Regions from separate parts of the Sphingomonas hengshuiensis genome, predicted to be linked through region 1. Evidence: predicted binding sites of a transcription regulator. Region 1 holds the regulator's gene; each other region holds the start of a gene.

Region 1 (10,408 bases):
CCGGATTGACTTCATACGGCTCGGCAGGGACGCCGAAGGTCATGCGCAGGAAATTGCCGGTGTAGCTCAGATCGTTCTGCGGATAGAGGAACGGCTGGCCGACGCTGTACTTGTACGCCATCGCCGCGATCGTCGGCATCTTCGCGATCAGCCGGTGGCTCGCGATCATGCGCTGGGTCGGATCGGTGATGTCGGTCGAATCGTGATAGAAAGCCGACAGCGCGCCGACCACGCCGCACATGATCGCCATCGGATGCGCGTCGCGACGGAAGCCGCGATAGAAGGTCGCCAGCTGCTCATGGAGCATGGTGTGGCGGCTGATCGTATGCGTGAACTTGTTCAGCTCGCCCTGGTTCGGCAGTTCGCCGTTCAGCAGGAGGTAGCTGACTTCCATGAAGCTCGACTCTTCGGCGAGCTGGCCGATCGGATAGCCGCGATGGAGCAATACGCCCTCATCGCCGTCGATGAACGTCAGCCCCGATTCGCACGATGCCGTCGACGTGAAGCCGGGGTCGTAGGTGAACATGCCCGTCTGGGCATAGAGCTTGCGAATATCGACGACATCGGGGCCGGTGCTGCCCGTCAGGATCGAATATTCGACGTCCTTCCCCGGAACCTGCAGCTTCGCGGTGTCGCTCATAGTGTCGTCCTTGCTAGTCCCGCGGTCAGGCGGGAACGGTCATCTGGTCTGCGATACGGGCCAGGCTCTCCTCGCGTCCGAGCAATGCCAGGACGTCGAAGATACCAGGCGAGGTACGCCGCCCAACGAGTGCTGCGCGCAACGGTTGCGCAGCGGCGCCGAGCTTGACCCCCGCATCTTCCGCGACGGCGCGAACCGCCGCTTCGAGCGCCTCCGTATCCCAGGCTTCCACGCCGTCAAGCGCGGTGTGCAACTGAGCCAGAAACGTCCGCGCCTCGCCCTCTAGCAGAGCCGCCGCGCCTTCGTCCAATTCCAGTGGGCGGCTGCGAAACAGGAAGCCCGCGCCATCGGCCAATTCGCCCAGATTCGCGGCCCTTGGCTTCAGCGAGGCCATGCTGCGGCGCAGAAGGTCGTGCTGCGACTCGGACAGCGCGACGCCCAAGCGCGGCGCCACCAGATCGGCGAGCCGGGCATCGTCGGCGGCGCGGATATAGAGGCCGTTGAGGTTCTCGAGCTTCTTCAGGTCGAAGCGCGACGGCGACTTGCCGACCCCGCCCAGATCGAACCATTCGATCGCCTGGTCGCGGCTGATGACCTCATCATCGCCATGTCCCCAGCCGAGTCGGAGGAGGTAATTGGACAGCGCTTCGGGCAAAATGCCCATATCGTCGCGATAGGCGTCGACCCCCAGCGCGCCGTGGCGCTTCGACAGCTTCGCTCCGTCCGATCCGTGGATCAGCGGGATATGCGCATAGATCGGCTCGCGCCAATCCATCGCGCGGATCAGCGCGAGCTGGCGGAAGGCGTTGTTGAGGTGATCGTCGCCGCGGATGACGTGGGTGACGCCCATGTCATAATCGTCGACGACGACCGCGAGCATATAGGTGGGCGTGCCGTCCGAGCGGAGCAGGACCATGTCGTCCAGCTCGGCGTTGTTGACCGTCACTGCGCCCTGGACGCGATCGTCGATCGTGACCGCGCCTTCGCGTGGCGCCTTCAGCCGGATGACGAAGGGGGCACCTGCCGGGGCATCGCTCTCCGGCCGGTCGCGCCAGCGTCCGTCATAGCGCAGCGGCAGCTTGTTCGCGCGCTGCTCGGCGCGCATCGCCTCCAGCTCCTCGGCGGTGGCGAAGCATTTATAGGCATGGCCCTTGGCCAGCAACTGGTGCGCAACCTCGGCATGGCGCTCGGCGCGGGCGAACTGGAAGACCTCTTCGCCGTCCCAGTCGAGCCCCAGCCAGCGCATCCCGTCGAGAATCGCGGCGATGGCGGGCTCGGTCGAGCGGGCGCGATCGGTGTCCTCGATCCGCAGCAGGAACTTGCCCCCGTGATGCCGCGCATAGAGAAGGTTGAACAGCGCCGTCCGTGCCCCTCCGATATGCAGGAAGCCGGTAGGCGAAGGCGCGAAGCGCGTGACGACATCCGTTACGGTGCCGGTATCAGATGTTGCGCTCAACCGCGCTTGCTCCCAGACAATAAGATCGATGGCCCATTCAGCCGCCGAGGCCCCTAGCACGGGGGTGTCCGCCCTTCAAATGGGGGCGGGGGCGGCATTGCGCCAGGCGTCGGACGCAGTCGAATGCTGGCTGGAGGCCGAACGCGATCAGCTTGTGCTGTGGCTGCCGGTGATGCTGGGGCTGGGGATCGCGGCGTGGTTCGGGCTGCCCGATGCGGCGCGATGGAGTGCGCTGATCGCGGCTGCGGCGGCGCTCGCGCTGATCGGCGTGGCGACGGCGGGGCGGGGGCGGGCACCGCGCGTGCTGGCGGTGGCGGCGCTGGCGGTCGCGCTGGGTTGCGCGCTGATCTGGTGGCGGGCGGAGCGCGTGGCGGCGCCCGTATTGGCGCGGCCCGCAATGGTGACGCTCGACGGGACCGTGGTGCGAGTCGAGGCGCTGCCGGCGCGCGAGATGGTGCGGCTGACGCTGGCGCCGGTCGGGCGAAGCGACCTGCCGCGCAAGCTGCGGGTGAATTTGGCGGAGGGCGATGCGCCGGCTGGCATCGCCACTGGCGCGCTGGTCCGCCTCAGGGCGCGGCTGATGCCGCCCGCGCCGCCCTCGGTCCCCGGCGCCTATGATTTTGCGCGCGCGGCGTGGTTCGCCGGGCTCGGCGCGACGGGCAAGGGCTTTGCGCCGGTGCAGGTGCTGCGCCCCGGCGCTGCGCCGGGTGCCGACCTGCGCGCCCGGCTGTCGGCGCATATCGAGTCGCGGATCGCGGGCAGCGCGGGGGGAATCGCCAGCGCGCTCGCCACCGGCGACCGTGGCGCGATCACCCAGGACGATTCGGAGGCGATGCAACGCGCCGGGCTCAGCCATTTGCTGTCGGTCAGCGGGCTGCACGTCACCGCCGTGACCGCGGCGGCGATGCTGGTGGTGCTGCGGCTGCTCTCGCTCAGCCCGACGCTGGCACTGCGCTGGCGGCTTCCGCTCGTTGCGGCGGGGGGCGGGGCGCTGGCGGCGATCGGCTATACGCTGCTCACCGGTGCGGAAGTGCCGACGATCCGGTCGTGCGTTGCCGCGCTGCTCGTGCTGCTGGCGCTCAGCCTGGGGCGCGAGGCACTCACGCTGCGGCTGGTCGCGGCCGGGGCGACGATCGTGCTGCTGCTCTGGCCCGAGTCGCTGGCGGGGCCGAGCTTTCAGCTCAGCTTTGCCGCGGTCACTGCAATCGTCACGATCCACGAGCATCCGCGGGTGCGGGCATGGTTCCTGGCCCGCGACGAGGCGCGGTGGCGCGGGATCGGACGCGGGCTCTGCTCGCTCCTGCTCACCGGCGTCGCGGTCGAGGCGGCGCTGATGCCCATCGCGCTGTTCCATTTCCACAAATCGGGGCTGTACGGCGCGCTGGCGAACATCGTCGCGATTCCGCTGACGACGTTCGTGATCATGCCGCTCGAGGCATTGGCGCTCGCGCTGGACCTGGTCGGGATCGGGGCGCCGGCGTGGTGGCTGACGGCGCGGGCGCTCGACCTGTTGCTGGGGCTGGCGCATGTCACGGCATCGGCGCCCGGCGCGGTCGCCGCGCTGCCGGCGATGCCCGGCGGGGCCTATGCGCTGATGGTCGCGGGTGGGCTGTGGCTTGCGCTGTGGCGGACGCGGGTGCGGATCGGCGGGCTGGTGCCGCTGGCGATCGGGGCGGGCTGGGCGCTGCTCACCCCGGCGCCCGACCTGCTCGTCACCGGCGACGGGCGGCATCTGGCGATCCGTACCGCGAATGGCGGACTCGCTCTGCTGCGCGATCGGGCCGGGGACTATACGCGGGCGATGCTCGGCGAGAATGGCGGGGTCGAGGACGATGCGCTCGCGCTCCTTGCCGACCAGCCCGAGGCGCGGTGCAGCGCCGATCTGTGCCTGATCGACGTGACCCGCGGCGGGCGGCGGTGGCGAGTCGCCGCCACGCGCAGCGGCTATCTGGTGCCGTGGAAGGCGATGATCGCGACCTGTGCCGCATCGGACCTCGTCGTGAGCGAACGCCGCTTGCCGCCGGGGTGCCACCCCCGCTGGACGGCGCTCGACCGTGTCACGCTGGCGCATAGCGGTGGGGTCGCGATTAGCTTCGCCGGGCCGCGCGTGGTTACGGTGCGGTCGGGCGGGCACCATCCGTGGATCGACCCGCCGACGGTCCAGCCACCGTTCGAAGCTGCACCCGGAGCGGCGCGGCACGATCGGCCCCGCAGAGCGATGACGCGCCGCCGCCCGGACGCCCCGCCTCAATAGCGGCGGAGCAGCCCCGCCAGCTTGCCCTGCACCCGCACCTGATCGGGGCGATAGCGCTGCGCGTCATAGGCGCGGTTGGCCGGATCGAGCCGGACCATCGCGCCTTCCTTGCGGAAATATTTGAGCGTCGCTTCGGTATCGTCGATCAGCGCCACGACGATCTCGCCGTCGCGCGCAATCTCGGTGCGGCGGATCAGCGCGTAATCGCCGTCCAATATGCCCGCCTCGACCATCGAATCGCCCGCGACTTCGAGCGCATAATGCTCGCCTGCGCCCAGCAGCGCGGCGGGCACCGGCAGCATCGTCGATCCTTCGAGCGCCTCGATCGGGGTACCCGCGGCGATCCGCCCGTGGAGCGGGATCTCGACGACGTCGTTCGCGGCGCGCGGCGGGGCCGAAGTTGATGAAGTTGATAGTAGCGCAGGCTCTTTCCGCGGTGCCGGCTTCCTGGTTTCGCCGCGTTCGGGCATACGCAACACTTCGAGCGCGCGAGCGCGGTTGGGCAGGCGCCGGATGAACTCGCGTTCCTCGAGCGCGCTGATCAGCCGGTGGACCCCCGACTTGGATTTCAGGTCGAGCGCTTCCTTCATTTCCTCGAAAGAGGGCGATACGCCGGTTTCATTGAGGCGATCGGAAATGAAGCAGATCAGCTCGTGCTGCTTGCGCGTGAGCATCGGGGTTCCTCCGTCTAGAACAGACTGGGAACGTTTATGCAATGTTCCTCCCGCTTGTCAAGCGATGCTGAGGATTTCCACCGAGTCGCCCGGATTTGCCGCCGGCGCGCCCGGCGCGCGGAGGATCAGGCAGTCGGCGGCGGCGAGCGTGCGCAGCATCGCGCTGTCCTGAAGCGGCGGTGCGACGGCCCGCCCGTCGACGATGGCCCCGCGCAGATAATCGGCGCGGGGGCCGTTGGCGGGGAGGGGCGCGCCGAGCAGGATCGGGCGCGGGACGGGGAGGGGGTTGCCGGCTCCGGCCATCCGCGCGACCAGCGGGCGGACGAAGAGCATGGCGGTGACGAACGCCGAGACGGGGTTGCCGGGCAGCCCGAGCACCACGGTGTTGCGCATCCGGCCCGCCATCACCGGCTTGCCGGGGCGCAGCGCGACGCGCCAGAAATCGAGCGCCGCCCCCGCCGCCGCGAGCGCCGGGCGGACGAGGTCGTGATCGCCCACCGACGCGCCGCCGCTGGTGACCAGCAGATCGGCATCGACGCCTGCGAAAGCTGCGGTCAGCGTCGCCATGTCGTCGGGAAGGATGCCGAGGTCGATCAGGTCGACCGGCAGATCGGCGAGTTGCGCCATGAGCATCAGCCGGTTGGTCTCGGGCAACTGGCCGGGGGATAGCGGCGTGCCGGGTGGGACGAGTTCGTCCCCCGTCGCGGCGACCGCCACGCGGACGCGCCGCGCCACCGGAAGCGTCGCATGCCCCGCCACCCCGGCGAGTGCGAGCCGGGCGGGGGTGATGCGCTCGCCTGCCGCGATGAGCACATCGCCTTCGTGGAAATCGAGCCCGCGCGCGCGGACATTGCGGCGGAGATATTGCGGCCCCTCGCCGGCAAGCGCCAGTGCGGTGCCTTCGCGCTGCGCTTCCTCCTGGACGAGCACCGTGTCGGTGCCGGCGGGGAGCATCGCGCCGGTGAAGATGCGCACTGCCTCGCCGGGGCTCGCGGTGCCCGCGAAGGGGCGCCCCGCGGCGCTCTCGCCGATCACGGTCCAGGGGCCGGGCAGGTCGGCGAAGCGGATCGCATAGCCGTCCATCGCCGAGAGATCGGCGTCGGGCTGGGTGCGGCGGGCCGTGACCGGCTGTCCCGCCCAATGGCCTAGCGCACGGGCGAGCGGGGTGGCCTCGGGCGGCAACGGCGTGGCGAGCGCGAGCAGCCGCGACTGGGCTTCGGCGACGGGGAGGAGCGGAGTCATCGCCGGCGCTTGTGCCGGTTCGGTGCGGCGACGCAAGCGCTCAGTAGGTGGAGCGTGCGCGGGGCAGGGCGCCTCAGTTCGCGTTCTCGATCCCCGGCGAGGTGTAGGTGGGGATGATGTCGCGGATCCATGGCTCTTCGCGGAACCATTTTGTTACGATGTACTTCATGCCCTCCAGCACGCGCATCCCTTCGTGGAGCGTATCGTAATTGGGGGCGCCGTCCGCCGCCATGTTGTTCCACACGACGAGCAGCCCACGCTTCGGCTTGAAGCGGATGCCGGCGCGGGGGAACCAGGTTGCGCCGCCTTCGGGCACGTCGTTGAGATAGGCCATCGCGGTCCAGGTGCGCTGGCCGCCGGTCTCCTGCATCTTTGGCCAGTAATCGCTGGTTTCGTGGAAATAGTCGCAATGCGCGCGGAACTGCTGGTTCACGGCATAGCGCTGGCCCTGGAGCGTCTCGCCATGGTCGCCGGGTATGCCGAGCAACGCGGCGATGCGCTGGTCGATCGCCCAGATCGATTCGTCCCAGCGATACAGGTCCGAACTGTGGGAAGTGCGGTATTCGGGGTCCTCGCTGGAGGCGAGCAGCGTCGACGGGCGCGAATTGCTGTCGATCATCTGGATCAGCATGTCGCATTCGGCATCGTCGAAAAAGCCGGGGACGGTGTACATCTGCGCCGTCTCGACCTTGGCGCGGCGGACCGCGGGGTCGGCATCGAGCCGCGCGGCGACGTCGCGACCGATCTTCGCGCGGGCGGGGGAGGCGCTGCCCGATACCTTGCCGATGATGATATTGCTCACGAAAGCGAATTCGCGCGGCGCCGCGCGGATTGCAAGAGGGCACGGCAAAAGGGCCCGGCGTTTCCGCCAGGCCCCCAGGTCTTGCCGGCAACAGCGCGAGTGCGCTTACCAGAAGATGTCGTAGATCGTGTCGACCACCTGGCCGGTGTAGATATCGACGAGCAGCGCGTCATTGTAATAGCGCACCCAGCGATACGGGCCGTCGACTTCGGGAAGCCGGTAATAATAGGGATCGTTGATCCAATATTGCTGCGAGAACAGGATCGAATTGAGCGTGAACCCGATCGAGAAGCGGCGATAGCCATAGCCCCAGCCATTGGGGGCATAGTAGCGCGGCAGGCGATAGAGGCTGCGGTTGCTGGTGCGATAGCCGCGCCAGTCATAGCGGCGGTCGTTGCGCCAGCTGTTGTTCCAGCGGCCGCCGTTGCGATCGTTCCAGCTGCGGTTGTTGCGGTCATATTGGCCGCGCCCGCCGTTCCAGCCGGGATTGCCGCGATCATATTGGCCGCGATTGCCGCCATTCCACTGGTTGCGATCGCCGCGCCCGTCGCGGTTGCCGTTCCACTGGCCATCGGGGCGCGGGCCGCGATTGCCGCCGTTGAACTGGCCGCCGTCCGGACGCCCACGATCGCCGCCATTCCACTGGCCGCGGTCAGGGCGCGCACCGCGATCCGGGCGCGCGGCGCGGTCGCCACCGTTCCACTGGCGCTGTTGCGGCGCCGCCTGGGGCTGTTGCTGCGGCTGGGCCTGGGGCTGGCGCTGCGGGCCGCGATCGCCACCGTTCCACTGGCGCTGCGGTTGCGGGGCGCGGTCGCGCTGCGGCGCGCTCTGGCGCCACTGGCCGCGATCGGGGCGCGACTGCTGGCCGCTCGACGCACCGGAGTCGGCGCGGTTGCCGCGCCCACGCTCGCCGCGATCCTGCGCCAGTGCAGGCGGGACCAGGGCCGTTGCGGCGATGATCGCCGCGAGCAATGCTTTCTTCATCTGATGCGTCTCCGCGGGACCGGCAATGGCCGGGCCACCTGCATTCCGATTAGGCCCCGCCGGATGAGCGGTTGCTGAATTGCGGTGAAAGCCGATTGAAAGAAAAGGATCAATCGCTCGGCTCGACGACTTGGCTCGGCGCGTCGAGACTGACCGGAGCATCCCCGCGCGCGATCCGCGCGGCATCGGTTATTGCGCCGATGAGCCGCGGATAAATGCCGCAGCGACAGATATTGGGGATGCCCGCCTTGATATCTTCTTCGGACGGGTTGCGATTGTTTCGCAACAATATCGACGCGGCCATCACGATTCCGGGGATGCAATAGCCGCATTGCGGAACATTGGCGGCGATCAGCGCCTGTTGCACCGGATGGCTGCGATCCTTTGACAGCCCCTCGATCGTGGTGACGAAATTGCCTTCGAGCGCGCCGATCGTCTCCTGGCACGCCAGCCGCAGCGTGCCGTCGACATCGACCGCGCACGCGCCGCAATCGCCGGTGCCGCAGCCATATTTGGTGCCCGTCAGGTTCGACGCATCGCGCAGCGCCCAGAGCAGCGGCGTGCGCGGGTCCATCCTGTACTCGACCGGCTGGTTGTTGACGGTGAAGCGAGTCATGGCCTGTGTGTAGCGGGAAACATGCCGTTTCCGAAACCGGCATTGTACCCGCATCGCCGGCGCGCGACATCAGTGCGATGACGCTCCCCACTCTCTTCATCCCGCATGGCGGCGGCCCCTGTTTCTTCATGGACCCTGAGGGCGGTCCGCCCGACCCGATGTGGCAGCCGATGCAGGCCTATCTCGCCGGGCTGATCGGATCGCTGGCCGAGCGGCCGCGCGCGATCCTGCTCGTCTCGGGGCATTGGGAAGCGGCGCAGGTCACGATCCATGCCGGCGACGGGCACCCGCTGCTCTATGATTATGGCGGCTTCCCCGAGCACACCTATCGCCTGCGCTGGGACGCGCCGGGTGCGCCCGACGTCGCGATGCGGGCCAGGGCATTGATCGAGGGGGCAGGCTTCCCCGTGGGCGTCGAGACGGCGCGCGGATGGGACCACGGCGTGTTCATCCCGATGATGGTTGCGGTGCCGGGCGCGGACATCCCGCTGGCGCAGCTGTCGCTCCGCCGCGATCTGGATCCTGCCGCGCATATCGCGATCGGGCGCGCGCTGGCGCCGCTGCGCGACGAGGGGGTGCTGATCGTCGGGTCGGGAATGAGCTTTCACAATATGCGGGCGTTCGGGCCGCAGGTGACGCCGGTCGCCGATGCGTGGGACGCAGCGCTGAGCGAGGCCGTCACCGATCCCGATCCCGTGCGCCGCGCCGAGCGCCTCACCGCGTGGGAGGACCTGGCACAAGCCCGCTTCGCCCATCCGCGCGCCGAGCATCTGCTGCCGCTGATGGTCGCGCTGGGAGCGGGTGGGGCGGACCCGGCGCGGTGCGACTATCGCGATCACGTCATGGGCTGGACCGTCAGCGGATATCGTTTCGGCTAGCTTCGCGCCGTTGCGGCGCCGATCTGCCTATAAGGAGGGTTGGAGTACGCAAACGGAGCGGACATAGATGCTGAGCGAAAAACCGCGGTTCATCGAATTGATGGCGATCAATGGCGAGCCGATGCTGGTGAATCTTGCCTCGGTCCGGTCGGTGTCGGCGATCAATCTGGCGGGCGCGGAGATGGGGGTGATCGTGTTCGACAAGGATCACGAAGTCGTCGTGGGCTCGACCGTCGCACAGGTGATCAAGGCGATCGCCGGTCCGCCGATCATGATGGGTGACTGAACGCGCGGAGCGGTCGGGTCGCTATTCGCGCCAGCTCGTATCGATCCGGTCGACCAGCCGCACCATCGCCGCAAAATCGGCCGATCCCGGCCCGCCCGGCACCTGCGCCATGTGCACGTCGCGCTGGTGGACCGCGACCACGGCATCGGGGACGAGCAGCGGCGTGCCCATCGATGCCGTCGCCACCTGGATCTCGCATGCGCGCTGCAGCGCCCAATGCTTGATGAACGCCTCGGGCAGGGTTTGCCCCATCACCAATATGCCGTGATTGCGCAGCAGCATCACGCGCTTGTCGCCCAGATTGGCGAGCAGCCGGGCGCCTTCCTCGTCGCGCACCGTGACGCCTTCGAAATCATGGTAGGCGATCTGGCCCGCGAAATTGCACGCATAGAAATTGGTCGGCTGCAGCCCGCCCTCGACCGAACTCACCGCCATCCCCGCCGTGGTATGGCTGTGCATGATGCAATGCGCGTCGGGCAGATGGCGGTGGAACAGCGCGTGCTGGACGAAGCCGGCGCGGTTGACCGGATGGGGCGATCCGTCGAGCGTATTGCCGTCGATATCGATCTTGACGAG
Region 2 (10,408 bases), 2.2 Mb from region 1:
GGATCGAGAAGCTGCCCGACAGCGTCTTGTGCGTGTAGACATTGGCCGGGATCGGCTCGATGCACGCGCTGGTGCCGCCGCAGATGATGCTGATCGACGCAGTCGGCGCGATCGCCATCTTGCAGCTGAAACGCTCCATCACGCCCATGTCGGCGGCATCGGGGCACGGGCCCCGCTCGACCGCAAGCGCCATCGATGCCTGGTCGACCTGCGCCTTCACATGCTTGAAGATGCGCAGGTTCCAGCTCTTCGCCATCGCGCCTTCGAACGGCAGCCCGCGCGCCTGGAGGAAGCTGTGGAAGCCCATCACCCCCAGGCCCACCGAACGCTCGCGCGCAGCGGAATAGGCGGCGTGTTCCATCCCCGGCTCGGCGCGCGCGATGAAATCGTCCAGCACATTGTCGAGGAAACGCATCACGTCCTCGACAAAGCCCTTCTCGTCCTTCCACTGGTCCCAGGTTTCGAGGTTGAGCGACGAGAGGCAGCACACCGCGGTCCGCTCATTGCCCAGATGGTCCTTGCCGGTGGGCAGTGTGATTTCGGCGCACAGGTTCGACGTCGAGACCTTGAGGCCCAAATCGCGGTGATGCTTGGGCATCGCCTTGTTCACATGATCGGCGAAGACGATGTACGGCTCGCCGGTCGCCAGCCGGGTCTCGACCAGCTTCTGGAACAGCGCGCGCGCGTCCACCTTGCCGCGCACCGACTGGTCCTTGGGGCTCTTCAGCTCCCATTCGGCACCGTCGCGCACCGCTTCCATGAACGCATCGGGGATCAGCACGCCGTGGTGCAGGTTCAGCGCCTTGCGGTTGAAATCGCCCGAGGGTTTGCGGATTTCGAGGAACTCCTCGATCTCCGGATGGCTCACGTCGAGATAGCAGGCCGCCGAGCCCCGGCGCAGCGACCCCTGCGAGATCGCCAGCGTCAGGCTGTCCATCACCCGCACGAACGGGATGATCCCGCTGGTCTTGCCGTTCAGGCCGACCGGCTCGCCAATGCCGCGGACATTGCCCCAATAGGTGCCGATGCCGCCGCCGCGCGACGCCAGCCAGACATTCTCGTTCCAGGTATCGACGATGCCGTTCAGGCTGTCGGGCACCGAATTGAGGAAGCACGAAATCGGCAGCCCGCGCCCGGTGCCGCCATTCGACAGCACGGGCGTCGCCGGCATGAACCACAGCCGCGAGATATAGTCGTACAGCCGCTGCGCATGGCCCGCATCGTCGGCATAGGCAGAGGCGACGCGGACGAACAGGTCCTGGTAATTCTCGCCGGGCAGCAGATAGCGGTCCTTCAGCGTCTCCTTGCCGAAATCGGTGAGCAGCGCGTCGCGGCTATGGTCGACCTCGACCGGATAGGGGCGCGGATTGATGGTGCGCGAATCCTGGTCCTTCTTGCCCGGCTTTGCAGCCTGGGCGACGGTTTCCGTGGCGCTTTTCAGCGCGGTTGCGGCGGCTTCGGCGACGGTATCGTTCACGCTGGTCTCGCTGTCCCTGAATTCCATGACTCTCTCGCCCTCTGACTCATACAAGCCCCATGCAAGGGGCGCTTAATTCCGACTCGGGGGCGGTTTGTGATCGTACCATCAGCACCGCATTGCGCGAGAACAAAAAGTGACCATCGCGCCGGCGCCACGCACGGGAACCTGTCGTCCGCATATGGTATCGCGGCGATGATCCTACCAGTGCTTGAGCTTGCCCCTCAATGCAACCACTACAGATTGTGCCAAACCGAGTCCGGGTTCAACCCGCTAAATGGCCCTGCCGGTCAACGGTTCGTCGCTAAAATGACTCGGTTCGCGGCACGCGCCAAACCGCCAACTGCCGCGACGCACGGACTTCCGGCACCTTCCGTAAACGCAAGAGAACGAACACCGAACTGCAAAAATTTTCCGGGGGAGGAATCATCCGCCACTATGAGTAACGCGGCGGTAACCCTGGGGCCTGCGCGGGCGGGGTGCCAATCGGCTTTTGGATCGTTACAAAAATAACCAACCACAAAATCCCGGAGAGCCCGCATGACCGACGAAACCGAAGCCGACCTGACCGGCGCCACCCCGCGCCGCCGCCCCCGGGCCAATGTCGAGAGCATCGGCGGGCGCAAGCTGCGGCCCAGCACGATGATGATGGGCCACGGCTATGATCCGGTGCTGTCCGAAGGATCGCTGAAACCGCCGATCTTCCTCACCTCGACCTTCGTCTTCCCCAATGCCGCGGCGGGCAAGCGCCATTTCGAAGGCGTCACCGGCAAGCGCCCCGGCGGCGCCGAGGGCCTCGTCTATTCGCGCTTCAACGGCCCGAACCAGGAGATATTGGAGGATCGGCTGGCGGTGTGGGAAGAGGCCGAGGACGCGCTCGCCTTTTCCAGCGGCATGTCGGCGATCGCGACGCTGTTCCTGTCGATGGTCAAGCCCGGCGACACGATCGTCCATTCGGGCCCCCTCTATGCCGCGACCGAGACGCTGGTCGCGCGCATCCTCGGCCGGTTCGGGGTCAACTGGCTCGATTTCCCGGCGGGCGCGACGCGCGCGGAAATCGACGCGGTGCTGACCAAGGCCGCCACCGGCCATGTCGCGCTGATCTATCTCGAAAGCCCCGCCAACCCGACCAACGCGCTGGTCGATGTCGAGGCGGTCGCCGCCAGCCGCGACGCGATCTTCACCGGGGAGAACAAGCCGCCGATCGCGATCGACAACACGTTCCTGGGCCCGCTCTGGGCACAGCCGCTCAAGCAGGGCGCCGATATCGTGGTGTACAGCCTCACCAAATATGCCGGCGGCCATTCCGATCTCGTCGCGGGCGGCGTGCTCGGCACCAAGGCGCATATCAACACCATCCGGCTGATGCGCAACACGATCGGCACGATCTGCGACCCCAACACCGCCTGGATGCTGCTCCGCAGCCTCGAGACGCTGGAACTGCGGATGAGCCGCGCCGGCGAGAATGCGGCGAAGGTCTGCGAATTCCTTGCTGCGCACCCAAAGGTGCAGCATGTCGGCTATCTCGGCTTCCTCGAACGCGGCGAGGATGCGCGCCAGGCCGATATCTATCGCCGCCACTGCACCGGCGCGGGATCGACTTTCTCGCTCTATCTCAAGGGCGGCGAGACAGAGGCGTTCGCCTTCCTCGACGCGCTCAGGATCGCCAAGCTCGCCGTCTCGCTGGGCGGCACCGAGACGCTGGCGTCGCACCCTGCGGGGATGACCCATCTGTCGGTGCCGGAGGCGCGCAAGCAGGCGCTGGGCATCACCGATAACCTGGTCCGCATCTCGATCGGCGTCGAGGATGCCGACGACCTGATCGCCGATTTCGAGGAGGCGCTGAAGGCGGTCTAAGCGCGTACCCGCGGTTCAGTCCAGCGTTCCCGCCGCCGCCTCGACAACCCCGGCCATGACCTGCTGGTCCTTGAGCGAGGGGTGGTAGTTGCACCCGGTCAGTTCGAGCGTGGGCACTTCCACCACGGTCGCACCGGTCGCGGCACCCACGGCGCGGGTGTCCGCGATGAAATTGGCCGCGCCCATCAGCACGAACCGCGCGCCCGGCTGGCGCACCTTCAGCGCGCGGACGAAATCGACATAGCGTGCGCGCCAGTCCGCGCGCAGCGCCGCATCGTCGGCCCAGGCCTCGCCGGCGTGCAGCGAAGTCGAGAAATCATTGGTCCCCAGGTTGATGACGATCAACTGCGGACGCCATGCCGGATCGACGGCGGCAGGCGCCGCGTCGGCGGGGATCGCGCGCGGATAGAGAAAGGGCAGGTTCTCGCCCGGCTTGCGCCCGGCATAGTTGCGCACGACACCATAGCCCGAATAGGCAATCACCCGGTAATCGGCGTCCAGCCGCTTCGCGAGCAACGGGCCGAACGCGGCCTGCGTATCGGTGGTGTCATGCACCTGCGCGCCATTGCAGGCGCGCGTGGGAGACAGGTCGCCATAGCCAACGCTGTGGCTGTCGCCGATGACTTCGATCTGCCGCGCGCGGGGCCGTACCCGGACAGGCTGGCCGGTCCGCGTGAAAAAGCCCCGAAACCGCGCCTTGCCCGACTGGCTCTCGGTCAGCTTCTCCAGCCGGACGACATGCTCGGCGGCGGGCAAATCCCGCACCGTGAACCGCACCGCGCCGCCGCGCAGCGTCGCGCGTTCGGTCCCGTCGATCAGAAGCCGGAAACTGTCATTCTCGCTTTCGACCTCGACGGTCACGTCGCTGCCGCGGAACCGCCCCTCGAAGTAAACGCCGGGCCAGCCGAACTCCAGGTCGGCGGTCACACGCCCGCCGACATATACCGGGATCGGCATGTCGTCGGGAATGGGAGGAACAAGGGCGAGCAGCGCGAAGATCAGCATGTGCCAAGCCTAGCCCGCCGCCGCCCTGTCGGCTATCCCCACAACCGCGCGCGATACGCCTCGAAGCACCGCGCCCCGCAGCGCAGCCGGATCAGCGCGCCCTCGGCCATCGCCGTCGCGCGTGCCGGGTCTTCCTCGACGGCGGGGCGGATCGCCTCGCGGTTCCAGTCCTCGCTATGCTTGACGTCGAGCACCGCGTGCAGCGTGAAGTAGCGCGCCTCCTTCGGCGTCAGCCCGACGCGCTTCAGCCCCTCGGCGACCAGCGCCGAGCGCCCCGGCGCAGTCAGTTCGATCGCGCCCAGCGCCCCCACCGAATGCCACGCATAGCGCCGGCTGGTCGCCATCGCGGTCATCGCATTGGCGAGGCACAGGCTTTCCCACACCGTGTTCTCGATCACCGGCTCGACCGCCAGCGTCTCGACCAGCCCGTCGAGCATCGGGCCGTGCATGCCCTTTTCGGTGCCATGCCCCATTTCGTCCCAGTAATTGCGCGCCAGTTCCAGCTTGGGCCGCACCGGCAGCTTGACCTGCGTCATCGCGACCAGGTCGTCGAACCCCGCCTCGCCCGCGGCCTCCTGTTCGAAGAACCATCGAAGCTCGTCCCGATCGGCATCCTCGGCGAGCCAGGGGAACAGCGGATCGCCCTGCCCCGGCCCTACAGCCTTAAGTGCCTCGAACCACTCGATAAAGCCCTCGACATCGGTCGGCACCGATGCGGCCTCGTCGATCACCTCGGCGCGCAGTTCCTCGAGGAACCCGCCTTCCAGCCGCTGCATCTTGACGTCGCGCTCGAACCGGCGCTGCCAGTCGTTGCTGGGGAATCCGGGTTCCAGCCGCTCGCGATTCCAATGCGCCAATCCGCGCTGGAAACTGTCTGTCAGAAATTGCGATTCCGCGACCTGCGCGAAATCGTGTGGGCGGCTAGCCATGTCGGTATCACTCCTGCTGGCCCCCAAAACCCTCCGAAATAAGCGATTGTTCCGACGCGCGCCCCGCCCCTAACCTGGATCAGGACGAATCCGGCATCGTGAAGCGGGCGCTTCTACTGCTGCGAAACTGCGCTAAGCTGTGGGCGATGATCGCCTCTTTTCGCCGGACATTATCCGCGCTCGCCGCATTCTCGCTCGCCACGGGGCCGCTCGTCGCGCAAACCGCGCCGCCCAGCGGCTATGCCAGCGTCGATCCCTTCATCGGCACCGGCGGCGAGGGCCATAGCTTTCCGGGCGCGGTCGCGCCGTTCGGGATGGTCCAGCTCAGCCCCGATACCGACACCCGCTGCGAGATCCGCGCCTGCTACCCGCACGCGGCGGGCTATCGCTATGAGGACCCGACGATCCAGGGCTTCTCGATGACCCATTTCTCGGGCGCGGGGCATTCGGACCTCGGCGATTTCCTGGTGATGCCGGTGCGCGGCGATGTCGTCCCGCTGGAGCCCGGCGACCCCGCGACGCCGCGCTCGGGCTATCGCTCGCGCTACGCCAAGCAGAGCGAGACCGCCTCGCCCGGCTATTACGCCGTCCAGCTCGACGACGCCCAGACCCGCGCCGAAATGACCGCCGGCACGCGAATCGGGGTCCAGCGCTATCGCTTCACCCCCGGCGCGCCCGCGCATCTGGTGCTCGACCTGCGCAGCGCGCTGTACACTTATCCGGGCAAGACGCTCTGGTCCTCGGTCCGCATCCGCCCCGACGGCACGATCACCGGCATGCGCGAGACCCGCGGCTGGGCGCCCGCGCGCAAATTGTACTTCGCGATGCGGCCCTCGGCGCCGCTCACCGGCCATGGCTTTTTCAACGCCGAGGAGAAAGTCCCGTACAAGGGTTTCCAGGGCCCCTCGCGCGGCCGCGACGATGCCGCCCAGCTTGCCGGGCGCGCGCTCGTCGCCCGGCTCGATTTCGGGCTGCTCGACAGGCCGCTTGAAGTGAAGGTCGCACTCTCCAGCGTCGATGAGGACGGCGCGATCGCCAATCTCGACAGCGAGCCCGGCGATTTCGACGCGATCCGCGCCCGCACCCGCGCGGCATGGGAGGCGGCACTCGGCGTGCTCCAGATCGACGCCCCCGCGCCGATGCGGACCAGCGTCTATACCGCGCTCTACCACAGCCTGATGGCGCCCAGCGTCTTCTCCGACACCGATGGCCGCTATCGCGGGCCCGACGATCAGGTCCACCGGGCAGAGGGCTTCACCTTCCACTCGACCTTTTCGCTATGGGACACGTTCCGCGCCGAACATCCGCTGCTGCTCCTCGTCCAGCCCGAGCGCCGCAACGCCGACTTCATCCGCTCGCTGCTCGCCAGCCAGCAGGCGAGCCCGTTCGGCATCCTCCCGGTCTGGCAGTTCCATGGGCGCGAGACCTGGACGATGATCGGCTATCACGCGGTCCCGGTGATCGCCGACGCGTATCTGAAGGGCGTGCGCGGCTTCGATGCAGACGCCGCGCTGGCGGCGATGGTGCAGAGCGCGAGCTATGGCCCCTATGGCGGGCTCGATTGGTATATGCGGCTCGGCTATGTCCCGATCGACAAGGAGCCCGAGGCGGCGTCCAAGACCGTCGAATATGCCTATGACGACTGGACCATCGCCCGCATGGCGCGCGCACTGGGCAAGGCGGACGTCGCCGCGACCTTCGAGAAGCGTGCCGGCAACTGGCGCAACAGCTTCGATGCGAAGACCGGCTTCCTCCGCGCGCGTCTGAGCGACGGCAGCTTCCGCGAACCGTTCGATCCGACCGCGATCAACTATGGCAGCGACTATACCGAGGGCAATGCCTGGCAATATTCGTGGTTCGTGCCGCACGATCAGGCCGCGATGTTCCGCCTGCTCGGCGGCGACGCGGCGGCGGTGCGCAAGCTCGATGCGATGTTCGATTTCGACAACTCGAAGCTCGACTATAGCCATGCCGAGGACATTGCCGGGCTGATCGGCCAATATATCCATGGCAACGAACCCAGCCACCATGTCGCCTATCTGTACGGCTTTGCCGGCCAGCCGTGGCGGACGCAGGAACGGCTGACGCAGATCGTGGGCAGCCAGTACAAGCCGACCCCCGACGGCCTGTCGGGCAATGACGATCTCGGCCAGATGTCGGCGTGGCTCGTCTTCACGGCGCTCGGCTTCTATCCGGTCGCGCCGGGATCGAACCAATATGTCATCGGCCGCCCCTTCGTCGATCGCGCGGTGCTCACGCTGCCGAACGGCAAGCGCTTCACGGTCGTCGCGAGCGGGCTGTCGGACGCCAATCGCTATGTCGGCAAGGTCACGCTCAACGGCCGCCCGCTGCCCCGCGGCTATCTCCGGCACGAGGAACTCGTGGCCGGCGGCGAACTGCGCTTCACGATGCAGCCGCGCCCGAACAGAAGCTGGGCCACGGCACGCGCGGCACGGCCCTATTCGGCGAGCGCCGCGGGGGTGCGGTAAGGGACGGTCGGGAGAGTTCCCCCACTTCGTCACCCCGGCCCTGTGCCGGGGCCCACCGGGCGGCACCGGCACCCCGCCGCCGCATCGCATTTCCCGAGCCACAGCTGGGCCCCGGCACAAGGCCGGGGTGACGAAGTGGGGAGTAGTCCGGGGCCCCGAAGCGGAGGGCCCAGGATAGCAAGCGGCGCCCGCACCCGGCATCCCTCTTAACCGTCACCCCGGCCCTGTGCCGGGGCCCACCGCGCCACTCCGGCACCCCATCACCGCATCGCATTCCCCAAGCCACAGCTGGGCCCCGGCACAGGGCCGGGGTGACGGGGTGGGGCGAAACCGCGGTCGGTACAGCCCTCAACCGTCGCCAACCCGCTCGATATCCGCGCCCACCGCCTGCAACTTCTCTTCCAGCCGCTCATAGCCGCGGTCGAGATGGTACACCCGGTTGACCTGCGTCTCGCCCTCCGCCGCCAGCCCGGCGAGGATCAGGCTCATCGACGCGCGCAGGTCGGTCGCCATCACCGGGGCGCCGACCATCTTGTCGACGCCGCGCACCACGGCGGTGCGGCCATGGACTTCGATATTGGCGCCCATCCGGATCAGTTCGGGGACGTGCATATAGCGGTTCTCGAAGATCGTCTCGGTCAGCACGCTGGCGCCGTCGGCCTTGCACAGCATCGCCATGAACTGCGCCTGCATGTCGGTGGCGAAGCCCGGGAACGGCGCGGTCGACAGCGTCAGCGGCTGGATGCCGTTGGTCGCGATGATACGAACCGAATCGCGGCCTTCCTCGACGGTGATCCCCGCCTCGACCAGCGCGTCCAGCGTCGCGCGCATGTCGTCGGCATCAGCGCCGACCAGCTCGACATCGCCGCCGGTGATCGCCGCGGCACAGGCATAGCTGCCCGCCTCGATCCGGTCGGGCATCACGCTGTACGTCGCGCCGTGCAGCCGGTCGCGGCCCTCAATCTCCAGCCGCTCGGTGCCGATGCCGTGGATCGACGCGCCCATCGCGACCAGCAGATTGCACAGGTCGACGATCTCGGGCTCGCGCGCGGCATTGTCGAGCACGGTCGTTCCGCGCGCGGTGACTGCCGCCATCAGCACATTCTCGGTCGCGCCCACCGACACGACGGGGAAGCTGTAGCGCCCGCCCGCCAGCCGCCCGCCGGGCGCGGTCGCCTTGACATAGCCCGCCGCCAGTTCGATCTCGGCGCCGATCGCCTCCAGCGCCTTCAGGTGCAGGTCGATCGGGCGGTTGCCGATCGCGCAGCCGCCGGGCAGCGACACCGTCGCCTCGCCCGCACGCCCCAGCAACGGCCCCAGTACGAGGATCGACGCGCGCATTTTCCGCACAATGTCATAGGGCGCGACCGTCGAGGTCAGATGCCCCGCGCGCATCGTCATCACCCGCCCGAAATCGGTCGGCCGCGTCCCCTCGATCGCAGTCGACGCGCCCAGCTCGTTGAGCAGATGCCCGAAACTGTCGACATCGGCGAGCCGCGGCAGATTGCGCAGCGTCACCGGCTCGTCGGTCAGCAGCGCGCAGGGCATCAGCGTCAGCGCCGCGTTCTTCGCCCCCGATACCGGGATTCTACCTAGCAGGCGCTTGCCGCCGCGGATGATTATACGGTCCATGCCCGCGCTTCTAGCCGCTCGGCGGGCGTTCGCAAGCGCGCCAGTCGGAGCGAAGTATTGATCGACTTTAATGCGCGGGTCCGTCGGCGCTGCTTTGCACTGCAATAGGGGGAGAAGCGATTGCGTGTCGGGTAGCTGTTTCGCAGACATATTGAGCGAGCTTATCGCGTTGACTCCGGGGGAGAAGACGGCGCTCGAAAAACTGGAGGAACGCCAGCGGCATGTGCGCCGCGGGGCGGTGCTGCAGCGTGAGAATGAAGAATGCGGCGAGCTGTTCATCCTGCGCCGCGGGTTGATGATGAGCTATGTCCTGCTCGACGACGGCAGCCGCCAGATTCTGCGCTTCCTGTTCCCCGGCGACATGCTCGGCGTGTCGAGCGCAGTCTATCGCGAGGCGCCGGAAACGCTCGCGGCGCTGTCCGACTGCGTCGTCTCGCCCTTCGATCGCGCCGCGCTGGCGCAGATCATGATCGATCACCCCCGGCTGTCGGCGATGGTGCTGGTCTATGGCCAGATCGAGCGCGTCGCGCTGACCGATCGGCTTGCGGCGCTCGGACGCACCAGCGCCAAGGCACGCGTCGCCGCCTTGCTGCTCGAGCTGCGCAACCGGCTGCGCGGCACCGACAAGACCATCGCCAATGCCTTTGCGCTGGGGCTGACGCAGGAAGAGATCGGCGACGCCACCGGGCTCACCGCGGTCCATGTCAACCGCATGCTCCGCCAGCTCGAAGACGACGGCATGATCGCGCGCGAAGCGGGCCGCGTGACGATCGTGGACGAACGCGCGCTCGTCCACACCGCGAACTATGTGAACCGCTATGAGGGGCTGAACCTGGCCTGGCTGCCGAAACCGCGGGACTGAGGCCGCGCCGGAAGGGTGAGGGTGCGCGGGGTCGCCCCTACCCCTCCACCCCCAGCTGCCACAGCACGAACGCCATCTCCTCCGCCGCTTCCTTCAGGCTCTCCCACCGCCCCGACTTGCCGCCATGCCCGGCGCCCATATTGGTCTTGAGCAGCAG
Region 3 (10,408 bases), 360 kb from region 1:
TAGCCGCGGCCTTCATTGGCGGGTAGCACCCCGTCGGCGACGAGGAAGCCCGAAGCGCGGAGGTGATCGGCGATCACGCGGTGGCTCGCCTGATTATCGCCGGTGGTCGAGGAGCCCGACAGCGCGCCCGATTGCTCGATCAGCGCCTTGAACGTGTCGGTATCGTAATTGTCGGTGACGCCCTGCATCACCGCCGCGATCCGCTCCAGCCCCATGCCGGTGTCGATGCTGGGGCGCGGCAGGTCGCCGACGATCTGGTCCGCCGCCTGGACGAACTGCATGAAGACGAGGTTCCAGATCTCGACGAAGCGGTCGCCATCCTCCTCGGGCGATCCCGGCGGGCCGCCCCAGATATGGTCGCCATGATCGTAGAAGATTTCCGAGCACGGGCCGCACGGGCCATCGGCGCCCATCGCCCAGAAATTATCCTTGGTCGGGATGCGGATGATCCGGCTTTCGGGCACGCCCGCGATCTTCTTCCACAGATCGAATGCCTGGTCGTCGGTGTGATAGACGGTGATCGTCAGCCGATCGGGCGACAGCCCCCATTCGCGCGTCAGCAGCGTCCAGGCATGATGGATCGCCTGTTCCTTGAAATAATCGCCGAACGAGAAATTGCCCAGCATTTCAAAGAAGGTGTGGTGCCGCGCGGTATAGCCGACATTGTCGAGGTCGTTATGCTTGCCGCCTGCGCGGACGCATTTCTGCGAGCTCGTCGCGGTCGAATAGGGGCGCGATTCGAGGCCGGTGAACACGTTCTTGAACGGGACCATGCCCGCATTGACGAACATGAGCGTCGGATCATTGTGCGGCACGAGCGGTGCGGACGGGACGCGGGCATGACCCTGGCCCTCGAAATAGTCGAGGAACGAGCGGCGAATATCGTTGGTGGACGTCATGGGAGCGACTTAAGCGCGGCGGGCGTGTCACTCAAGCGAAACGGTTGCACCCCGCTTAATTGATGAAGTTTAGGCGAAACGGGGGTCCCCCGCCCGACGCGCCCGCGACGCGGCGGATTGGCGCCGGGGAAGCGACCGGAAGGCGACAGTTGCGCGCCATACGGGCGCCGCCGACGCGCCGGTGACGCGACACCTGTGCGACACCGACGCGACGCGCGCGCGGCGGGGGCAGGCGATTCGGGCGGGGTGTCGGCAGCCATGGCGCGAGTGAAGCAGGCGAAATCCTACATTTGAAGCGATTTCTCCGACAGCGCCCCCCTACCCCATCGGCGCGTCGATCGAGCGCGGGGGCGTGCTGAACCATTTCGGCCCCGCTTCGGTCATGTGGAAACAATCCTCCAGCCGGATGCCGAAGCTGCCGGGCAGATAGAGGCCGGGTTCGTTGGAGAAGCACATGCCCGGCGCGAGCGGCGTTTTCTCGCCGCGCACCAGATTGACCGGCTCGTGCCCGTCCATGCCGATGCCATGGCCGGTGCGGTGCGACAGGCCGGGGAGCCGATAGTCGGGGCCATAGCCCAGCGACGTGTAATAGCCGCGCACCGCGTCATCGACCGCCCCCGCTGGCGTGCCGAGTCGCGCCGCCGCGAGCGCGATCTGCTGGCCGCGCGCGACCTGGTCCCAGACCTTGCGCTGCTCCGCGCGGGGCGTGCCGAACACGAAGCTGCGCGAGACGTCGGATTGATAGCCCTGGACGCTGCACCCGCAATCCATCAGCACGACTTCGCCGGGCACGACCTTTTGCGGCTTGCCCGATCCGTGCGGATAGGCGGCGGCTTCGCCGAGCAGGATCAGGTTCCAGTCGTTGGTGCCGCCCAGCTTGCGGGTGGCGGCGGACATCAGCGCGGCGATCTGCGCCGGGGTCATGCCCGCTTCGACGCGGGGATAGGTCCAGCGATAGGCGGCGATCGTGACGTCGGTGGCGCGTTGCATCAGCGCGATTTCGGGCGCGGTCTTGATCATCCGGCAGCCGCGCACGACGGGATTGGCCGAGACGATTCGGGCGCGGGGCAGCGCGCGGGCGAGGCCGTCGACGGCGAAATGGCGGACGGTTTCCTCGATGCCGATCGGGCGCGCGGCGAGCTTGCGATCGCGCAGGAAGCCCGCAACGACCGCAAGCGGGTCCTGATCCTCCTGCCACACGCGGACCTCGGCGGGGATGCCGAGGCTTTCGCGGACCGAAGGCTCCTCGAAGAACGGCGTGACGATGCACGGTTCGCCCTCGACCGGCAGGATCACGGCGGTCAGCCGCTCGCTGCGGCCCCAGCGGACTCCGGTGAAATAGACCAGCGACGACCCCGGCTCGATCAGCACCGCGCCGATCCCGTGCGCGCGCATCAGCGCCTGCGCGCGAGCGATGCGGGTACGGCGTTCGTCGGCGCCGATCGGCTGCGCGTCGGTGGTCAGGTCCTGAAGATCGGCGAGGTCGGGTTCGGCGGCGCGGAGCAGCGAGGAAACGCCGAGCAAGGGGAATGCGGCAGCCCCGGCGAGCAGATGCCGACGATCGAGTTTCAGCATCACAAAATCTCCCGCGCGTGTCCTGTATCCCCCGCGATAGGGCGGCTTTCGGCCGCGCCGCAATCCCCCATCGCGCACCGCCGAGCGCGCGCCAATCCCACGCAAGGCTTGACCGCGCCGCGACAATCCCCTTCGTTGCCCGCGCCGAAGACATGGCGTGCGAGTCAGGGGAAGTTCGTGGGAAAGCGTTTGACGTGGTTCATTCTGGCGGGGCTGCTGCTCGGCGGGTTCATCGGCTGGGGGCTCAACCACGCCTATGACGATGGCGGCGCGGGGACGGCGCGGTTGGCCGAGATTGCGCGCTATCTCGACATTCCGACGCAGATGTTCCTCCACCTGATCAAGATGATCATCGCGCCGCTGGTGGTGTCGACGCTGGTCGTCGGGATCGCGCATATGGGCGGCACCGGGGCGATCGGGCGCGTGGGGCTGAAGGCGTTCTTCTGGTTCGTGTGCGCCAGCCTGATCTCGCTGACGCTGGGGCTGATCCTCGTCAATCTGCTGCAGCCGGGCGTCGGGCTGGGCCTGCCGTTGCCCGATGTCGCGGCGTCGAGCGGCGTCGACCGATCGGGGTTCGACGCGGCGAAATTCTTCGTCCACCTGATCCCGACCAGCGCGATCGACGCGATGGCGACCAACGACATCCTCCAGCTCGTGATCTTCTCGCTGTTCTTCGGCGTGGGGATGGCGGCGGTCGGCGAAAAGGCCAAGCCGCTGTTGCAGGGACTGGAAGCCCTGGTCAGCGTGATGCTGACGGTGACCGGCTATGTCATGCTGTTTGCGCCGGTCGCGGTGTTCTGCGCGGTCGCGCGGACGCTGGCGACCAAGGGCGTGGGCGTGGTCGGCGACCTGCTGTTCTTCATGGGCAGCTTCTATCTCGGGCTGTTCGTGCTGTGGGCGGTGCTGCTGGGGGCGTGCTTCCTCGTGGTGGGGCCGCGGACGGGGCAGCTGATCCGCTATCTGCGCGATCCGATCCTGCTCGGCTTCTCGACCGCGTCGTCCGAAGCCGCCTATCCGCGCACGCTCGAGGCGCTCGACAAGTTCGGGGTGCCGCCGCGAATCGCGAGCTTCGTGCTGCCGCTGGGCTATTCGTTCAACCTCGACGGGTCGATGATGTACATGACCTTCGCGTCGATCTTCATCGCGCAGGCGTACGGCATCGTGCTCGACTGGGGGACGATGATCACGATGCTGCTGATGCTGATGATCACCAGCAAGGGGATTGCCGGGGTGCCGCGCGCCAGCCTGGTGGTGATCACCGGGACGCTGGCGCATTTCAACATTCCCGAGGCGGGGATCCTGCTGATCCTGTCGGTCGACCATTTCCTCGACATGGGGCGGACCGCGACCAATGTGATCGGCAATGCCGTCGCGGCGACCGTGGTCGCGCGCTGGGAGGGGCAGCTCGACACGCCCGAGGCGCCCGAGGAGACGGTGGTGCTGCCGCACGGCCCGACCACCGACGCCGACAGCTTCCAGGACTATGCCCAGCCGAAGACCTGAGCGGGTGCGGCGCCGGGGTCGCGTGGCGCGGCCCCGGCGTGCGGGTCAGGCATAGGCATAGGGACCGCCCGCGGCGAGCGCGGCCTGATAGGCCGGGCGCGCGTGGATTTTCTCGAGCCATGCCGCGATGTGCGGGCGGCCCTGCGTCGCGCCCGCGCGCGACACGGCGGCTTCGAGCGGGAAGCTCATCATCACGTCGGCGGCGGTGAAGTCGGCGCCCGCGAACCAGGGGCGCTGCGCCAGCTCGGCCTCGATATAGTCGAGATGGACGTCGATCATCGGCTGGAACTTCTTCTGCGCCACCTTGCCGAACAGCGGCACGCGCATCAGCACCAGCTTGACGAGCAGCGGCGGCATCAGCGAGCCCTCGGCATAATGGAGGAAGAAGCGATAGCGCAGCGCATCGTCGCGATGCGCGGGGGCGCCGAGCCGGCCGTCGGCGCGCTCGACCAGATATTCCACGATCGCCGCCGTCTCCGCGACGACCTGGCCATCGTCCTCGATCACCGGCGACTTGCCGAGCGGGTGGACGCGTTTCAGCTCGGGCGGGGCGAGCATCGTCTTCTTGTCGCGTTCGTAGCGCTTGACCGAATAGGCCAGCCCCAGTTCCTCGAGCAGCCACAGGATGCGTTGCGAGCGGGAATTTTCGAGATGGTGGACGATCAGCGTCATGACGGCTCCTGACTTGCCGGGAGAGCGACGGTTCGGAACTTCTCGAACCTTGCCCATAGCGGCCCTCTGCGCGCTCTATGCCCCTGGCCCGGGCGCGACAAAAGCGAAAATCCCGGCGCAGGGCAATGCGCCGGGATTTCCCGTGGGTCGTGCCCGTGACCACTGCCGATGCGCGCATGCCCATCGGAGCGGCCGATAGTTTCTTATAGATCGTCCTCGGGGTCCGGCCCCGCCATCAGCCCCTCGGCAACCTGATCGGTGCGGCTGCGGATCGCGGCTTCGAGCCGGCTGCACAGCTCCGGATTCTCGCGCAGGAAGGTCTTGGCGTTCTCGCGGCCCTGGCCGATGCGGACGCTGTCATAGCTGAACCACGCGCCCGATTTCTCGACCAGCCCGGCCTTGACGCCGATGTCGAGGATCTCGCCGATCTTGGAGATGCCCTCGCCATACATGATGTCAAAATCGACTTGCTTGAACGGCGGCGCGACCTTGTTCTTGACGACCTTTACCCGCGTGCTGTTGCCGACAATGTCCTCGCGGTCCTTGATCTGGCCCGTGCGGCGGATGTCGAGGCGGACCGAGGCGTAGAATTTGAGCGCGTTGCCGCCGGGCGTCGTCTCCGGATTGCCGTACATCACGCCGATCTTCATGCGCAGCTGGTTGATGAAGATCACCATGCAGCGCGAGCGGCTGATCGAGCCGGTGAGCTTGCGCAAGGATTGCGACATCAGCCGCGCCTGGAGGCCGACATGGGTGTCGCCCATCTCGCCCTCGATCTCCGCACGCGGCACCAAAGCCGCGACCGAATCGATCACGAGCACGTCGATCGCGTTCGAGCGGACCAGCGTATCGACGATCTCGAGCGCCTGCTCACCGGTATCGGGCTGCGACACGATCAGTTCGTCGATGTTGACGCCCAGCTTCTTGGCATAGACCGGGTCGAGCGCATGTTCGGCATCGACGAACGCCGCGGTGCCGCCGCCGCGCTGTGCCTCGGCGATCACGTGCAGCGCCAGCGTGGTCTTGCCCGAGCTTTCGGGGCCATAGACTTCGATCACGCGCCCGCGCGGCAGCCCGCCGACGCCGAGCGCGATGTCGAGCCCGAGCGAGCCCGTCGAGATCGATTCGACCTGCATCGCCGGCTTCGACCCGAGCTTCATCGCGCTGCCCTTGCCAAAGGCGCGGTCGATCTGGGCGAGCGCGGCGTCGAGCGCCTTTTGCTTGTCGGTGCTGGGAGGAGCCATTTTGTTGTCGATCACCTTGAGGGAAGCGGCCATTTATAGTCCCCGTCGCTAGAAGCTTTGCAGTGCGCGTTCAATCTAAGACGGCTTCGTATCGCGTTTGTTCTCGTGGAACAAGAGTGGAACGCAAATATTTTCACGAAATGTTCCCGGCGGCGCGACTTGCAGGCCCCGGCAGGACGTGTAGCGACGCGGCATGACCCGTATCGTCGGCCATGTCGCAGCGCTCCACCGCTTCCCCGTCAAGTCGATGGCCGGCGAGCCGCTGGCGGTCGCCGAACTCGACTGGCAGGGGATCGAGGGCGACCGCCAATATGCGTTCGTCCGCGCCGCCAACGGGACGCGCTTCCCCTGGCTGACCGCGCGCGAAGTGCCCGCGATGGTGCTCCACGCCGCGCGATTCAGCGACCCCGCGCTGCCGAAGCGCGCGACGGTGCTCGTCGAGACGCCGGACGGCGCGGTGCTGCCGCTCCACGACCCGCTGCTGCGCGCGCATCTGGAAACCGCGGCGGGCGAGCCGGTGGCGCTGATCCAGGTCGCGCGCGGGGTGTATGATGCGATGCCGGTGTCGATCCAGACGACCGCGGGCCATGCCCGCGTCGAGGCGGCGCATGGCGAGGCGCTCGATCCGCGGCGGTTTCGGACCAACGTGTTGATCGAAAGCGATTTGTCGCCGGGCGAGTGGCAGGGGCTGCGGCTGGCGTTCGGTCCGCCCGAGGACGGCGCGCTGGTGCAATGCGCCGACCCGATCGCGCGCTGCGTGCTGACGACGATTTGCCCCGATACGGGCGCCAAGGACCCGCGCGTGCTGCGCACGATCGCGCAGGGTTTTGGGAACGCTTATGGGCTGTACGCGACGCCGGCGCGGCCGGGGCTGATCCGGCTGGGGGATGTGGTGCGGGTGGTGGATTGAGGGGGGTGCGGTAGCGAAACAGAAGAGTGTGGTTCGCGCAGAGGCGCGGAGGCGCAGAGAAGAAGGGGTTTCCACGCGAAGGCGCGAAGGCGCTAAGATTTTAGACGCTTTTGGCTTCGCTTTCGTTTGGCAGCTAGCGTTGGATGGCATCAGCTTGATCCATCCCTGACCGTTCGCCCTGAGCTTGTCGAAGGGCAGTGAGACTCACTGTGCTTCGACAAGCTCAGCACGAACGGGTTTATGTATCGCCATCATGCTCTAAGCCGCCCTTATAGCGCTTCGCGGCTTCGCGCCTTCGCGTGCAAAAAACCTTCTCTGCGCCTCTGCGCGAACCTCTACCTTCTTCCTGCCAGAGAGCCCCCGACTCAGCCCGCCAGGCCGTCGAGCGCCTTTTCCACGCCGTTCATCGTGAAGGGCTTCGACAATATCGGGCGGTCGCGATATTCGGGGGCGATCATGTCGCCTGCCCCGCCCGTCGCAAGGACGAAGGGGATGCCCAGTTCGGCGAGCCGCGCCGCGATCGGCCAGCTTTGCTCGCCGCCGCGCAGATTGACGTCGAGGATCGCGGCGTCGATCCCGCCCTCCGCGATCCGCTCCAGCGCGCCCGCGACGGTATCGGCGCTGCCGGCCTGTTCGCGGTCGAGCGCGTCGAGGAAATCCTCGAGCATCATCGCGATGAGGGGCTCGTCTTCGACGATCAGTATTTTCGACGGTGCAGGCATGCGCGGTGCTGTTGCAGGAAATCGCCCCCGCGCCAAGTTATTTCGGAGCGAGAACGTCGCGCGCTGCTTCGGCAAGCTGTTGAACCGAAAAGGGTTTGGGCAGGAAGCCGACATTGTCGAGCGCGATCGAGCGGCGCAATTGCTCCTCGGCATAGCCCGACATGAACAGGATCGGCAGGTCGGGATAGCGCTTGCGCACCTGCCGCGCCATGCTGGGGCCGTCCAGCAGCGGCATCACCACGTCGGAAATCAGCAGGTCGGGGCGCTCGATCCGGTCGAGCAGCTCGAGCGCCGCCTCGCCATTCTCCGCCGTGAGGACGGTATAGCCCTGGCGCGTCAGCGCGCGCTCGGCGATCGCGCGGACCATGTCCTCGTCCTCGACGATCAGGATCGTGCCGCTGCCCCACAGGTCGGCGGGCTTTTCCTTGACGACCGGCACCTTGGCGACCTGCGCCTCGGCGGCGGCGTGGACCGGCAGATAGATGATGAACTCGGCGCCGCCGCCCGCGCCATTGCCCGCGAAGATGAACCCGCCCGATTGCTTGACGATGCCATAGACCGTCGAGAGCCCCAGCCCGGTGCCCTTGCCGACTTCCTTGGTGGTGAAGAAGGGCTCGAAAATCTTGGGCAGGATGTCGGCGGGGATGCCCGCGCCGGTATCGGCGATGCGCAGCGCGGTATAGTCGCCATGGGGCAGCACCTCCTCGTCCATCCGCCGGATTTCGGAACCCGACACCGCCATCGTCTCGATCGTCAGCGTGCCGCCGCCATTGGGATTGGCGGCGAGCATCGCGTCGCGGGCGTTGACCGCGAGATTGACCACGACCTGTTCGAGCTGGCCCGGATCGGCGCGGACCGGACCGAGATTGCGGCCATGCTTGATCTCAAGCCGGACGGTCTCGCCCAGCAGCCGCTTGAGCAGGTTCGACACTTCGGAAATGACGTCGGGGAGCTGGAGGACCTGCGGGCGCAGCGTCTGTTGCCGCGAAAAGGCGAGGAGCTGGCGCGTCAGCGAGGCGGCGCGGTTCGAATTGGCGCGGATCTGCTGGATGTCGTCATAATCGCTGTCGCCGGGCGAATGGCGCATCAGCATCAGGTCGCAATGCCCGATGATCGCGGTCAGGATGTTGTTGAAATCATGCGCGACGCCGCCCGCGAGCTGGCCCACCGCCTGCATCTTGGTCGCCTGTGCGACCTGGCGCTTGAGCTTGCCCTCCTCGCCCGAATCCTTGAGGCTGATCAGCACCGCGGCATCGCCCAGCCCGCGCGCGCCGGCGATCGTGATCGCGACGGGATCGTCGGGGGCGTCGGTGAACCGCACCGTCATCTCCGCCGATTGCGCCGCGCCGCCAGCAAAGCGCCGGATCGCATCGGCCACCGCCGCCTTGTCCTCGCGCACCACCAGATCGCCCGGATAGAGCGGCGGCGCGGCGGCATTGACGCGCGCGGCGCGGGTGAAGGCGTCGTTCATGCTGACGAACCGCCCGTCGCGATCGACCAGCGCGAGCCCCGAGGGCAGCAGCGCGATCAGCGAGCGGAGATGCGCCGCGGCACTGGCGCCGACCGCGGGGGTGACGGTGCTCGGCTGCTCCTCGTCGAGCAGCGCGACGAGCAACGGCGCCTCCTCGCCCTCCAGGAACGGAATCTGGAGGACGCGCAGCGGGGTGCCGCCCAACCCTTCGCGCTCGAACCGGACGAAGCCGCGCGTGTCGGTGATCAGGAAGCGCGCGAAATCGCGGCCCTCGGCAGGCGAATCGCCATTGCCCATCGCGCGCAGGCAGAAGACGCGGTTCGCCGCGCGGACGCGGCCATCGGGGCCGAGCAGCACCGCCATGATCCCGGCGGCGCCGAGCCGATCGCCGGTGGGGCCGAAGATCAGCGACTGGACGCGCGCGGCGAGATCGAGCGGCTGTGCGCCGACGAAGCGCCACACGAGCGATTCCTCGCCGATCCGCGTGACCTGCGCGCGGACGAGCACGCCGAATACCTGGAGCGCGTCGCACGCCCCCGCCCCATCGCGCCACGCCGCGCGCGCGGCGGCGCCGAGTGCCGCGACCGCGGCATCGCCGACGGGAAGCGTCGGCGGGGTCGGCCAGCCCGAGAACAAGGCTTCGTAGCGGGCATTGGCGCAGACCAGCCGCCCGGCGCGGTCGGTGACCGCGAGCGCATCGTCGGACGCCGCGGCAAGCGCGTGCGCGACCGACCAGTCGGTGCGCGGCTCGGCGCCGGTATCGGAGCGGAACAGCCGCCGCGCGCCGAACAGCCCGCCCGCCGCGATCAGCCCCGCGCCGGCAAAGCCGATCGCGACCGCGCGATCCCCCAGCGTCAGCAGCACCACCGCCGCCGCCGCGAACCCGGCGAGCACGGCAGCGAGCAACGGGAGCAGCGCATGCGGGGGCTGCGCAGGGGAAGAGGGCAAGCTCGCCATCGCGTACCGATGTTCGGTCGCTCCCGCCGGGTCAAGCGGTCTCTGGCGCCTGCGGGGCGGCGCGGGGTGATCGCGTTTGAATTCGCGTCGCCCTCACCCTTCAGGCGCTGCGCGCCTCCCTCCCTCTCCCAACGGGAGAGGGAGAAGTCCATCTCCCGTTGGGAGAGGGAGGGAGCGCCGAAGGCGCGGAAGGGTGAGGGTGACGACGGCCCCTTCCCCGCCGCCGGGCGTGGAGGGGGCCAAACCCACTTACCAGATGCGCACGCGCTGCTCGGGCGTCAGGAACAGCTTCGCGCCCGGCTGGGGGGCGAAGGCGCCGTACCAGGGATCGAGGTTGCGCACGACCCAGGCGCGCTGCTGTGACGGCGAATGCGGGTCGGTGAGCAGCCGCTGGCGCAAATTCGCCTCGCGATAATTGCGGCGCCACACCTGCGCCCAGCCGAGATAGAAGCGCT

Evidence for each region. The regulator LexA, encoded in region 1, represses DNA repair genes until DNA is damaged. The targets are predictions, from matches to a motif close to GTTCCNCNCTTGTTCT.
Region 2: TS85_RS22610 (ribonucleoside-diphosphate reductase subunit alpha) is a predicted target of LexA. The motif match lies at 1,604-1,619, and genes of this name have one in related genera.
Region 3: recA (recombinase RecA) is a predicted target of LexA. The motif match lies at 6,001-6,016, and genes of this name have one in related genera.

What each region holds. Positions count from the first base shown of each region.
Region 1 is NZ_CP010836.1:1,955,829-1,966,236, reverse strand. It holds gene TS85_RS08610 (citrate synthase) at 1-640, opposite strand, end outside; gene gltX (glutamate--tRNA ligase) at 666-2,096, opposite strand; gene TS85_RS08600 (ComEC/Rec2 family competence protein) at 2,176-4,350, shown strand; gene lexA (transcriptional repressor LexA) at 4,344-5,024, opposite strand; gene TS85_RS08590 (molybdopterin molybdotransferase MoeA) at 5,082-6,266, opposite strand; gene TS85_RS08585 (prolyl hydroxylase family protein) at 6,340-7,059, opposite strand; gene TS85_RS08580 (RcnB family protein) at 7,174-8,052, opposite strand; gene TS85_RS08575 ((2Fe-2S)-binding protein) at 8,162-8,668, opposite strand; gene TS85_RS08570 (DODA-type extradiol aromatic ring-opening family dioxygenase) at 8,746-9,546, shown strand; gene TS85_RS08565 (hypothetical protein) at 9,614-9,832, shown strand; gene TS85_RS08560 (class II aldolase/adducin family protein) at 9,854-10,408, opposite strand, start outside.
Region 2 is NZ_CP010836.1:4,928,457-4,938,864, reverse strand. It holds gene TS85_RS22610 (ribonucleoside-diphosphate reductase subunit alpha) at 1-1,504, opposite strand, end outside; gene TS85_RS22605 (cystathionine gamma-synthase family protein) at 2,018-3,334, shown strand; gene TS85_RS22600 (SGNH/GDSL hydrolase family protein) at 3,350-4,339, opposite strand; gene TS85_RS22595 (iron-containing redox enzyme family protein) at 4,372-5,268, opposite strand; gene TS85_RS22590 (GH92 family glycosyl hydrolase) at 5,415-7,757, shown strand; gene murA (UDP-N-acetylglucosamine 1-carboxyvinyltransferase) at 8,106-9,389, opposite strand; gene TS85_RS22580 (Crp/Fnr family transcriptional regulator) at 9,541-10,251, shown strand; gene TS85_RS22575 (S9 family peptidase) at 10,289-10,408, opposite strand, start outside.
Region 3 is NZ_CP010836.1:1,595,750-1,606,157, reverse strand. It holds gene alaS (alanine--tRNA ligase) at 1-899, opposite strand, end outside; gene TS85_RS07100 (M24 family metallopeptidase) at 1,218-2,474, opposite strand; gene TS85_RS07095 (dicarboxylate/amino acid:cation symporter) at 2,652-3,977, shown strand; gene TS85_RS07090 (glutathione S-transferase family protein) at 4,023-4,649, opposite strand; gene recA (recombinase RecA) at 4,853-5,926, opposite strand; gene TS85_RS07080 (MOSC domain-containing protein) at 6,087-6,803, shown strand; gene TS85_RS07075 (response regulator) at 7,169-7,525, opposite strand; gene TS85_RS07070 (response regulator) at 7,563-9,953, opposite strand; gene TS85_RS07065 (M13 family metallopeptidase) at 10,203-10,408, opposite strand, start outside.